2 regions of the Gluconobacter sp. P5H9_a genome follow, and region 1 is predicted to be linked to the other one. Evidence: predicted binding sites of a transcription regulator. Region 1 holds the regulator's gene; the other holds the start of a gene.

Region 1 (5,317 bases):
GCAACACCGAAAGAGCCGTTCCCCAGATCCGCCCAGTTCAGATAGATTTCAAGAATCTTGTCCTTGGACAGCACCTGCTCCATTTTGACGGCAAGCAGGGCTTCCTTGATTTTACGATCAAGGGTGCGGGCATTGCTGTTAAGCAACATTCCACGCGCAACCTGCTGCGTAATGGTGGACGCACCGACAGCACGGCGCCCATGGCGGGCAAAAACGTCCGTTACGCCTGCACGGGCAATGGCCATCACATCCACACCACCATGGGTGTAGAAATTGTGATCTTCCGTTGCGAGGAAGGCGCGCTTTACCCGATCCGGAATGGCTTCAAGCGGAACGAAAATACGTCGCTCGTTGGCAAGCTGAGCCATCAGGCGATCATCAGACGCATAGATGCGACTGACGGTCGGGGGCTGATAGGCCCTCAGGCTGTCCACACTTGGTAGATCAGCCACGAGTTTGGCGTAGGTGGTCCAACCCAAGATACCCGCACCCGCAACACCGACCAGCCCGACACCGGCGACGATGGCAAGAGACTGACGGAAACGGCGGAAACGGGGCCCGCGGGGCACACTGGCCCTGGGGTCCTGCGGATTACGGGAGCGAATGGAACGGCGCGTCATACAAACTGCATAGCACTGAAACGAGCCGTTCGTCGCCCCCACTGAAAAGGGTCATTTTGTGACAGTTTACGGCGGCTCGTGATCGTTATGATCCGGCGGCGGATTTCTTCCACGCCTCTTCACCCTGCCGATTCAGCGTAACAAACTCTTCATCGTTGAGATTCAGGGATGCTGCCCGAACATTAGAGGCCAGATGGGCTCTGCTTCCGGTTCCCGGAATGGGCAACATGACCGGTGATCTTTTCAGGAGCCACGCCAGAGCAATCTGCCCTGCATCTGCATGATGCCGATGCGCGATCCTGTCCATGTCCGTACCAGGCTTGGCCAGTTCTCCGGCAGCCAGAGGCGCCCAGGGAATGAAACCGATGTTTTCCTTGGTACAGAAATCCAAAACATCTTCGGACTTACGGTCCACAAGATTGAAGCGGTTCTGAACCGTCGAGACCGGGAAGTATTTCTGCGCGAGCTTGATGTCCTTCACGCTCACTTCCGACAGACCCACGTGCCGGATCAGGCCTTCTTCGCGGAACTTCGCAATTGCCTCGAACTGCTTCTCTGCCGGGCAATCTGGTCCAATCCGATGCAGCTGCCACAGATCTATGCGCTCAACGCCCAACCGTCGCATGGACATCAGCACGCACTGCCTCAGATAGTCCGGGTTTCCGACTGGCTTCCAGATGTCTGGACCATGCCGTGTCAGGCCGCCCTTCGTCGCAATGACCATCTTCTTGTAGGGATAAAGCACTTCACGGATCAGATTTTCCGAGACGAACGGACCGTAGGAATCCGCCGTATCAATAAAATCCACTCCGAACTTCGGGAGGCTTTCAAGGGTCTGGACCACTTCTTCGTGGTCTGGAGGTTCATCCCATATGCCCTTGCCGGTAATGCGCATCGCTCCAAACCCAAGGCGGTGGACCTTGAGATCACCACCAATGAGGAACGTACCGGATTTCTTTGCGTCAATCGTAGCCATGGACTCTTTCCTTTCCGATGGACGCAGGATTCAACAGCGCAACGGCGGAAGGGTTGCAGTCACTATCCCAGCAGGCGCCCGACCATCCGGGCCGTGTAATCCACGACGGGTACAATTCGCCCGTAATTCAAGCGCGTTGGCCCGATAACGCCAATGGCGCCCACGATTTTCTGGGCTTCATTACGGGCTGGGGCCACGATCATGGACACGCCGGACATGCCGAACATGCCGCTCTCGCTGCCGATATAGATTCGCACACCTTCCGAAGCGTCTGCCAGTTGCAGGAGCTGAAGCATGGTCTCCTGCGTTTCGAGATGATCGAACAGCATACGGATCGTGGTGAGTCGTTCGATCTCGGTGATATCCGCCAGCAGCTTGCCCTGCCCCCGAACAAACAGCGTTCCGCCATCAGCGTCCCATGTGGCCAGACCACTTTCGATGACGCTGGCCGTCAGAGCATCAAGTTCATGGCGGTTGACGTCCATTTCCTTGCTGACACGCTCTTTCAGAGTGCCAAGCGTCAGATCCCCCAAATGGGCGTTAAGATAGTTCCCAGCCTCGACAAGCGCGGAATGCGGCAATCCTGCCGGGGTTTCGATGATGCGATTTTCCACCTGTCCGTCTGAACTGACGAGGACCACGAGAACACGTCCCGGACCGAGGGCAACAAACTCAATATGTTTGAGCGTCGCGTCAGATTTAGGGGCCAGCACCAGACCTGCTGCAGATGACAGACCCGAGAGCATGGACGATGCTTCCGCCAGCGTCTCCTGATAGGACCGGCCATGAATTTCCAGCCGGCTGTCGATACTGGCTCGATCTTCGTCAGTCAGGGCACCGAATTGAAGAAGACCTTCCACGAAGAGTTTAACGCCCTTCTCGGTCGGCAGACGCCCTGCGGACACATGAGGGCTGAACAACAGCCCGGCCCGGCCAAGATCTGCCATGACGTTGCGGATCGTCGCGGGAGACAGAGACAAATTCAAGCGCTGCGCCAGAGTGCGACTGCCGATTGGCTCCCCTGTTTCAACGTATTCCTCAACGATTTCCCGCAGGATCGCAGCTTCCCGCTCTCCCAATCCGGAAGCAAAGGAGTTCGGCATGCGGAAGAAGGAAGGGTCAGGTCTGATCATGGTAAAACTGTATGTCGGGGCTGGAAGGCTTCTCGTCAAACGCGGTAGAGGCAGGGCTCGGTTCTGAGAGAGGATTTTTTCGCATGACAAAGCGCCCATCCGGACGCGCCTGTGACGAAGGTCGCGCCATTTCCATTGAAACAGGCTTTGCCCGACATGCGGAAGGTTCAGCACTTATCCGGGTGGGTGGAACGGAAGTTCTGTGCACGGCGTCTCTCGAAAATCGTGTCCCGCCATTTTTGCGCAACAAGGGTCAGGGCTGGATTACGGCCGAGTATGGCATGCTTCCGCGCGCAACCCATCAACGTGGCAACCGTGAAGCATCCAAGGGCAAGCAGTCTGGCCGGACGCAGGAAATCCAGCGCCTGATTGCAAGATCTCTGCGGGCCTGTGTGAATCTGAAGAAGCTGGGAGAACGGACTATCACGCTGGACTGTGATGTCCTGAACGCTGATGGCGGGACCCGCTGCGCTTCCATTACCGGCGCCTGGGTTGCTCTCTCCATGGCTCTGAAAAAAGCCAATCTGTCCTCAGTCATGACAGCCCAAATTGCAGCGGTCTCCTGCGGCCTGACCTCTGCTGGCGCCGTGCTGGACCTGGATTACGTTGAGGACAGTGCAGCGCAGGCCGACACGAACTTTGTTCTTACCGCAGAGGGTGGCATCGTCGAAATTCAGGGGACGGCAGAAACGTCCCCCTTTCAGGAAACCGAGTTTTTTGAACTGCTGCGTCTGGCCAAGCTGGGCACAGCCTCCCTCTTTAAAGCTCAGACTTCCGCACTGGAGACTTTGTAATGCGCCGCCTGTCCCGTGGGTCAAAAATTGTTCTGGCGAGTCATAATGCCGGGAAACTGCGTGAATTCTCCAGCCTACTTGCAGAAAGCGGCATCACTGTTGTGTCTGCAGGGGAGCTGAATCTGCCAGAACCGGACGAAACGGCAGACACATTCATTGGCAACGCTGAAATCAAGGCGCTGGCGGCGGCCCGTGCATCGGGCTTACCCGCACTGGCGGATGATTCCGGCTTTTGCGTCTCGGCACTCGGCGGCCAGCCCGGCGTTTATTCAGCGCGATGGGGCGGCCCTTCAAAAGACATGACCGTTGCGATGGAGCGCGTGCATCGCGAAATGGGTGAAACGCCAGACCGCGCAGCATCATTTGTGGCGGCTCTCTGCCTGGCATGGCCCGACGGCGAAACACATTCCGTAGTTGGGGAATGTCATGGACAGATAGTCTGGCCGCCGCGTGGGGAGCATGGTCACGGCTATGACCCAATGTTTGCACCAGAGGGTCATAGCCGAAGCTTCGCAGAAATGAGCGAGCACGAGAAGAACGCGATCAGTCACCGCGGCCGCGCGCTCGCACTTTTCCTTACTGAATGTGTGGAAGGCTGAGCTCGGCTTCAGACATCCGGGAGAGCTGTGAACTCTCGCGTTCCAAATGATAGGGGCCTGTTGAACAGACCTCTATGGACAGCATACCAGTCCCCTTCCGGAGAGCATCTTCAAGTTCCAGATGCGCACGGCCCTCTGTCCAGCGCGCATCATCGCCTTCGCTGGAAGCCCAACCTGTAATTTCGGGAAATGTCAGATGGGACGTGAGGCGATAAGCGCCTCTTACCGCGTAAAAAGTGATATCCCCGATGAGGACGCCACGTTCCTCACAAGGCGAAGACTGGCTATGTCTTCGTGAGAGAAGCCAGAACGACTTTGTGGGGCTGGAGAGTATGAAAAGGGCATGACTTCCCTGCCAGCGGGCTGGATGAATGAGAGATCCATCATCGCAGGCAAGGTGGAGGCCAGGATCATTTGTAAGGTAATTAAAAGAGGACATGCGTTTTTCCTGCCATATGCAGTGATTTTATTGTCCATCGCCGAGCACGCACTTTCCCGACCATGGACAGCTCCATGAAGCAGACTGCAGTCTCTCATCCGAACCACATTCCTGTCTGCTTCATGGAAATATTATGTCGTGATATGGTTAGGGAACAGTACAAAATCAGGCTTCTGACAGGAAAAACGGTTCCGTAGCCGTTCTGTCAGAACGGCAAACTTCAGGTTTGCATCTCGATCAATGCGCCAGATGTCTAACGACCGGTCCGTGACTGACGAGAACACCGCGCTGCCATACCTGATCCACCTGATCGATATCGGCGATGCTTTGGTCTGGAGCACCACGAACGATCAGAAGATCTGCCCGCTTCCCTGTTTTTAGAACACCGCGATCTTCAAGCTCAAGCAGTTCAGCGGCGTTTCCAGTTGCCAGATCAATGGCTTCCAGCGGTGTCAGGCCAGCTTCTACGGTCAAGGCAAGTTCGCGATGTTCCGCAAACCCCGGCAAACGCGTTGGAGCAGCCCCTGAGTCTGTTCCAAAGCCCACTTTCACACCTGCCCGATAGAGCGTCAGAAGGTTCTTCTGATTAATCGCAAGCGCCGTGTGAGAAGCTGCGACAAGCGGCTTGGAAAGTGTCTGTTTGCGCCAGTCTGCATCTGAAAGCTGAGCCATCAGAGCAGGATCGATGGCAGCTGCCACGAAGGGAACATTCAGAAGCTCCGGATGCTCTGCAAAAAGGTAATTCGCCTCGTCCAA
Region 2 (5,317 bases), on a different contig from region 1:
TCAGCGTGGCGCGCTTTCCGTCGATCAGAACGAGAACGCGATTCGTACCAAGGTTACGAATATCAGTGCAGCTGACACCACCACCACCGTTGGTGTCAGTGTTCTGCTGGCTGCTGGACCCTACCGACGGCAGACGCTGAAAAAAATCGGAAAGTGTTGTCGCACCCGTCTGCTGGATTTGCTTAGAAGTAACGATCTGCACCGGGTTGGCGTTGGTGTTGTTTGAGGTTCCCAAAGCCGAACCCGTAACAACCACGCTCTCCTGCGTTCCAGAATCAATGGAACGAACAGCATGAGATCGGTTGACCGCTACAGGCGCAGCAAACTGCGGAGTTGCGACTGGACGAGCCAGCGATGCCGGAGCGGTTGTTGCAGGCGTCGCAGCAGAACGCACCGGACCATGAGTCACAGTCTTATGGCGCACATGTGAGGACGCGTGAGTGCTTTCGGTTGCAGCATGAGCAACGCTTGAAAGCGCGCCCATACCCAGGACCGATGCGCAAAGTAACGTATTGCGACGCGATACGATCATAATGAAACGAAATCCTTCTAAAGGCAGTAACGCCGTTTAGACATTTCATTGCGAAAGTGTCACCCCAACTTCCACCGCATTAGATTGTTACGTGATGGTTTTGTAACAAGCGTTGCATAAGGGTCACATATGCGTCGGGCACATATCAAAGCAATCAAAAAAAGCCGCCCCACCCTGAGGTGAGACGGCTTTTTTCGTAATTATTCGACATATTCCCCAGCTTTTTAAACCCGGGGAATCTGAGGCGTTGGATCAGAAATCCATGTCGCCCATGCCGCCCATGCCACCTGGAGCAGCCGGAGCCTTCTTCTCAGGGCGCTCGGCAACCATGGCTTCCGTCGTGATCAGCAGACCACCAACCGAAGCGGCATCCTGCAGAGCCGTACGGACAACCTTCGTCGGGTCGATGATGCCTGCGCCAACTAGGTCCTTGTACTCAGCGTTCTGAGCATCGAAGCCGAAGTTGTAGGTGTCGTTCTCGAGCACCTTGCCAGCGATCACGGCGCCGTCTTCACCAGCGTTCTCAGCGATCTGACGCAGCGGCGTCTGAAGCGCCTTGCGAACGATCTCGCCACCGATCCGCTGATCGTCGTTATCGAAGGTCAGACCCTTCAGAGCAACAGAAGCACGGGCAAGAGCCGTACCACCACCCGGGACAATGCCTTCTTCAACAGCTGCGCGGGTTGCGTGCAGAGCGTCGTCAACGCGATCCTTGCGCTCTTTCACCTCAACTTCACTGCTACCACCGACGCGGATGACGGCAACGCCACCAGCCAGCTTTGCAAGACGCTCCTGGAGCTTCTCACGATCGTAGTCAGAGGTTGTTTCTTCAACCTGAGCGCGGATCTGGTTGCAACGACCCTTGATGTCGTCGCTGTTGCCAGCGCCTTCAACGATCGTGGTGTTTTCCTTCTCGATGTGAACCTTCTTCGCACGGCCCAGCATATCGAGGGTAACGGATTCCAGCTTGATCCCGATGTCTTCGGAAATAACCTGGCCACCCGTCAGGATCGCGATGTCTTCCAGCATGGCCTTGCGACGGTCACCGAAGCCCGGAGCCTTGACGGCAGCGATCTTCAGGCCACCACGCAGCTTGTTCACGACCAGCGTAGCAAGTGCTTCGCCATCGACGTCTTCAGCGATGATCATCAGCGGACGGCCGGACTGCACAACGCTCTCGAGCAGCGGCAGCATTGGCTGAAGCGAAGACAGCTTCTTTTCATGGATCAGGATGTACGGCGCATCGAGATCAGCCGTCATCTTCTCCGGGTTCGTCACGAAGTACGGGGAGATGTAGCCGCGGTCGAACTGCATGCCCTCGACAACGTCGAGTTCCGTGTGCAGGCCCTTGGCTTCTTCAACCGTGATGACGCCCTCGGAGCCGACCTTCTGCATGGCAGAAGAGATCATCTCACCGATTTCACGCTCACCGTTGGAAGAGATCGTACCGACCTGAGCGATTTCCTCCGGGGAGGTCATCTTCTTGCTGTTCTTCTTCAGCTCTTCAACAACGACGAGGACAGCCTTGTCGATGCCGCGCTTCAGGTCCATCGGGTTCATGCCAGCGGCAACAGCCTTGGCACCCTCGCGAATGATTGCCTGAGCAAGAACCGTGGACGTCGTCGTGCCGTCACCAGCCAGATCGTTCGTACGGGACGCAACTTCGCGTACCATCTGAGCGCCCATGTTCTCGAACTTGTCAGCCAGTTCGATTTCCTTGGCGACAGACACGCCGTCCTTGGTGATGCGCGGTGCGCCGAAGCTCTTGTCGAGAACAACGTTACGACCCTTCGGGCCTAGCGTTACCTTGACGGCATTTGCAAGAATATCAACGCCACGCAGCATACGGTCACGGGCGTCGGCACCAAACTTAACTTCCTTGGCAGCCATGTTCTTAATCTCCTGTTGAGGTTTTTAACGAGAGGAAACGGGGATGGCTTTTCAGCCGATCACACCCATGATGTCGCTCTCTTTCATGATCAGCAGTTCTTCACCGTTGATCTTCACCTCGGTGCCGGACCACTTGCCGAACAGCACCTTGTCGCCTGCCTTGACGTCGAGAGCCACAATCTGGCCCTGCTCGTTCCGGGCGCCCGGGCCTACGGAAACGATCTCGCCTTCGGTCGGCTTGTCCTTGGCGGTGTCAGGGATGATGATGCCGCCAGCGGTCTTTTCTTCACCGGTCAGGCGGCGGACTACAACGCGGTCATGCAGGGGACGAAATGTCGTCATGGATCGCTCCATTTTAGGCCGTGCCCTTCTACAAAGCGACGCGGCCGGGTTACGCGCTCAATTACTGCAGCGCAGTTGGCACTCCCATATCGAGAGTGCCAAAAGACGTAGTGCCGTCACCCGTTTTCGTCAAGAACCATCACTCTCAACAGAAAAAATTTTCTTTCCGTCCAGCAGGGCTTCAGAGCGCCTTTTCTCCAGCATATCCGCCATTTTCTGACCTTTCGTCCTACCATAAAGACGGCGATTGGTCTCAGCCTCCTTCGCATCCTCTGCGGACTTGCGGCGTTTGCGTTCCCGACGAAGATTGATGACGTCGCTCATGGCATCTGCCTTTCCGGCGTTACAGAGACTGGACAGAAATCAATGGACCACAAGCATTCCCAAGAAAAGACCGAGGGCCGCATGATTCGCCTCAAGGCGGCAGACGGCCACGAATTCGAGGCATGGGAGACGGGCTCCCCCGAGTCCACACGCTCCATTGTCGTCGTGCAGGAAATTTTTGGCCTGACCGGACACATCAGGGACGTCTGCTCTGATCTGGCTCAGCAGGGCTTCCATGTTCTGGCCCCTGCCCTCTTTGACCGCGTCAAACCCCATACGGTTCTGGCGTACAACGAGGCAGGCCTGAAGGAAGGGCTGGAATTTCGAAGCGGCATTTCTCCAGATCTGATCCAGCAGGATCTGGAAGCCTGCGCTCAAAAACTGAGACAGGATGATGGTCACCGCCCAGTCGGGATTATCGGCTTCTGCTGGGGCGGCCTCATCGCCTGGCTTGCTGCGACACGGACGCACCACTTTAATGCCGCGGTGGGATGGTATGGTGGGGGTATTGCCAACCATTGTGACACAGCCCCGCACTGCCCGACGCAGCTCCATTTCGGTGGAGAAGACGCGTCTATTCCGCCAGGTGACGTTCAGAAAATTCGCGCAAGCCGGCCGGAAGTCGAGGTCTTCCTCTATGATCAGGCCGGACATGGCTTTGGATGCCCAGAACGTTCCAGCTTCAATCAGGACGCCCGTGATCTGGCCTGGAGCCGGAGCGTCGCGTTTCTGAAGCATCACATCAAGCGTGCGTGAGGCCTGACATGGAAGGCATTGCAGGAAAAATTGTCCTCATCACAGGCGGTAGCAGCGGCCTTGGTGAGGCCACCGCGCGTTATCTCGCAGCACGAGGGGCTTACGTTGCTATCGCTGCCCGGCGCCGGGACCGGCTGGACAAAATTGTCTCCGAACTCGAAGTACTTGGCCAGACTGCACGGGCCTACACACTGGATGTTACGAACCGCCAGAACGTTGCGGACGTTGTAAAAGCCGTTGAGCAGGACTTCGGACGGCTTGATGTCCTTGTGAACAATGCCGGGCTGATGGCGATTGCCCCCATGAAACGACTGATGGTCGACGAGTGGGACCGGATGATCGACATCAACATCAAAGGTGTTCTCTACGGCATCGCCGCAGCACTGCCGATCTTTGAACGTCAAAAATCGGGGCATGTCATCAACCTGTCCTCGGTTGCCGGGATCAAGGTCTTCGCCCCTGGAGGCAGCGTCTATTCAGGAACGAAGTTTGCCGTGCGGGCCATCAGCGATGGCCTTCGTCAGGAGGCTGGCAACGCGTTTCGCGTTACGTCTATCGAACCGGGCGCAGTGGAAAGCGAACTCAAAACGGGCAGTGGCGACAGTGAAAGTCGTCAGCATGTTGAAGCGTTCTACAAGATTGCAATTCCGGCGGAATCCGTGGCGAGGGCCATCGCTTTCGCCATCTCACAACCTGACGACGTGGACATCAACGAGATTGTCCTGCGCCCAACCCTTCAGGAGTTCTGATCATGAGCAACAACCCACTCGAAGCAGATCCAAAGCGTGACGCAGCAATCCGCCGCGAGGCCAAGTTACTTTGGGAAGCTGACGGCAAACCGGACGGCGGCCCTGAAGCCTATCTGGACAAAGCGACGGACCTGATTTCCATCAAGGGCGTTCCCGAGGGCACGCCTGTTGAGGATCTCCCGCCCCCAGAGTTGGCAGATGTTCAGATCGAAGATCCCCGCTTACAGGAAAATCTTGGGGAATTCCCAGAGCGCAGCACGGATCAGGGCGATCACCGCCATTTTCCCGTCGCAGATCGAAAAGAAGAACGCGAACTGTTGGATGATCCCAGCACGGACGCCGGTCAGCCGGGGTACGCTCAAATCGACGAAAAGCAGGAAGGGCGCTGATTGCCCTTCCCTTCTGCCGCCCGTTTTTACACGGGCGGCAAGCCATTTCAGGCTTTGTTCAGAACGCGACCTGCAACGGCATCTAGCTTGGCAACAAGAGCCGGATCGCGTTTCTCAGGTGCGGTGATAATCGCAAAGTCGAGGGCACGCTCGGCGGAAAGGTCTAGCGGGCGCTTCTGACCCAGAACCGGGATCACAGCCTTCACGAGACGGCGGGCATTATCCGCATTCCCCTTCATGACCTTCACCACACCTTCAACCGTCACGCTGTCATGCTCGGTGTGCCAGCAGTCATAATCCGTGACCATGGCCACCGTGGCGTAGGTCATCTCGGC

The links. The regulator HrcA, encoded in region 1, represses chaperone genes, less so after heat shock. The targets are predictions, from matches to a motif close to GTTNGCACTCNCNNNNNGNGAGTGCNAAC.
Region 2: a site for HrcA is predicted at 2,839-2,867, ahead of groES (co-chaperone GroES). Genes of this name have one in related genera too.

Annotation. Positions count from the first base shown of each region.
Region 1 covers NZ_JACRVW010000010.1:4,382-9,698, forward strand. Annotated here, with positions in the region: gene KP708_RS10455 (penicillin-binding protein 1A) at 1-620, opposite strand, end outside; gene KP708_RS10460 (aldo/keto reductase) at 706-1,596, opposite strand; gene hrcA (heat-inducible transcriptional repressor HrcA) at 1,659-2,729, opposite strand; gene rph (ribonuclease PH) at 2,813-3,523, shown strand; gene rdgB (RdgB/HAM1 family non-canonical purine NTP pyrophosphatase) at 3,523-4,122, shown strand; gene KP708_RS10480 (hypothetical protein) at 4,100-4,561, opposite strand; gene KP708_RS10485 (amidohydrolase family protein) at 4,799-5,317, opposite strand, start outside.
Region 2 covers NZ_JACRVW010000006.1:131,742-137,058, forward strand. Annotated here, with positions in the region: gene KP708_RS08430 (TonB-dependent receptor domain-containing protein) at 1-532, opposite strand, end outside; gene groL (chaperonin GroEL) at 785-2,422, opposite strand; gene groES (co-chaperone GroES) at 2,474-2,764, opposite strand; gene KP708_RS08445 (DUF4169 family protein) at 2,894-3,088, opposite strand; gene KP708_RS08450 (dienelactone hydrolase family protein) at 3,170-3,844, shown strand; gene KP708_RS08455 (SDR family oxidoreductase) at 3,853-4,593, shown strand; gene KP708_RS08460 (DUF2934 domain-containing protein) at 4,596-4,982, shown strand; gene KP708_RS08465 (S-methyl-5'-thioadenosine phosphorylase) at 5,030-5,317, opposite strand, start outside.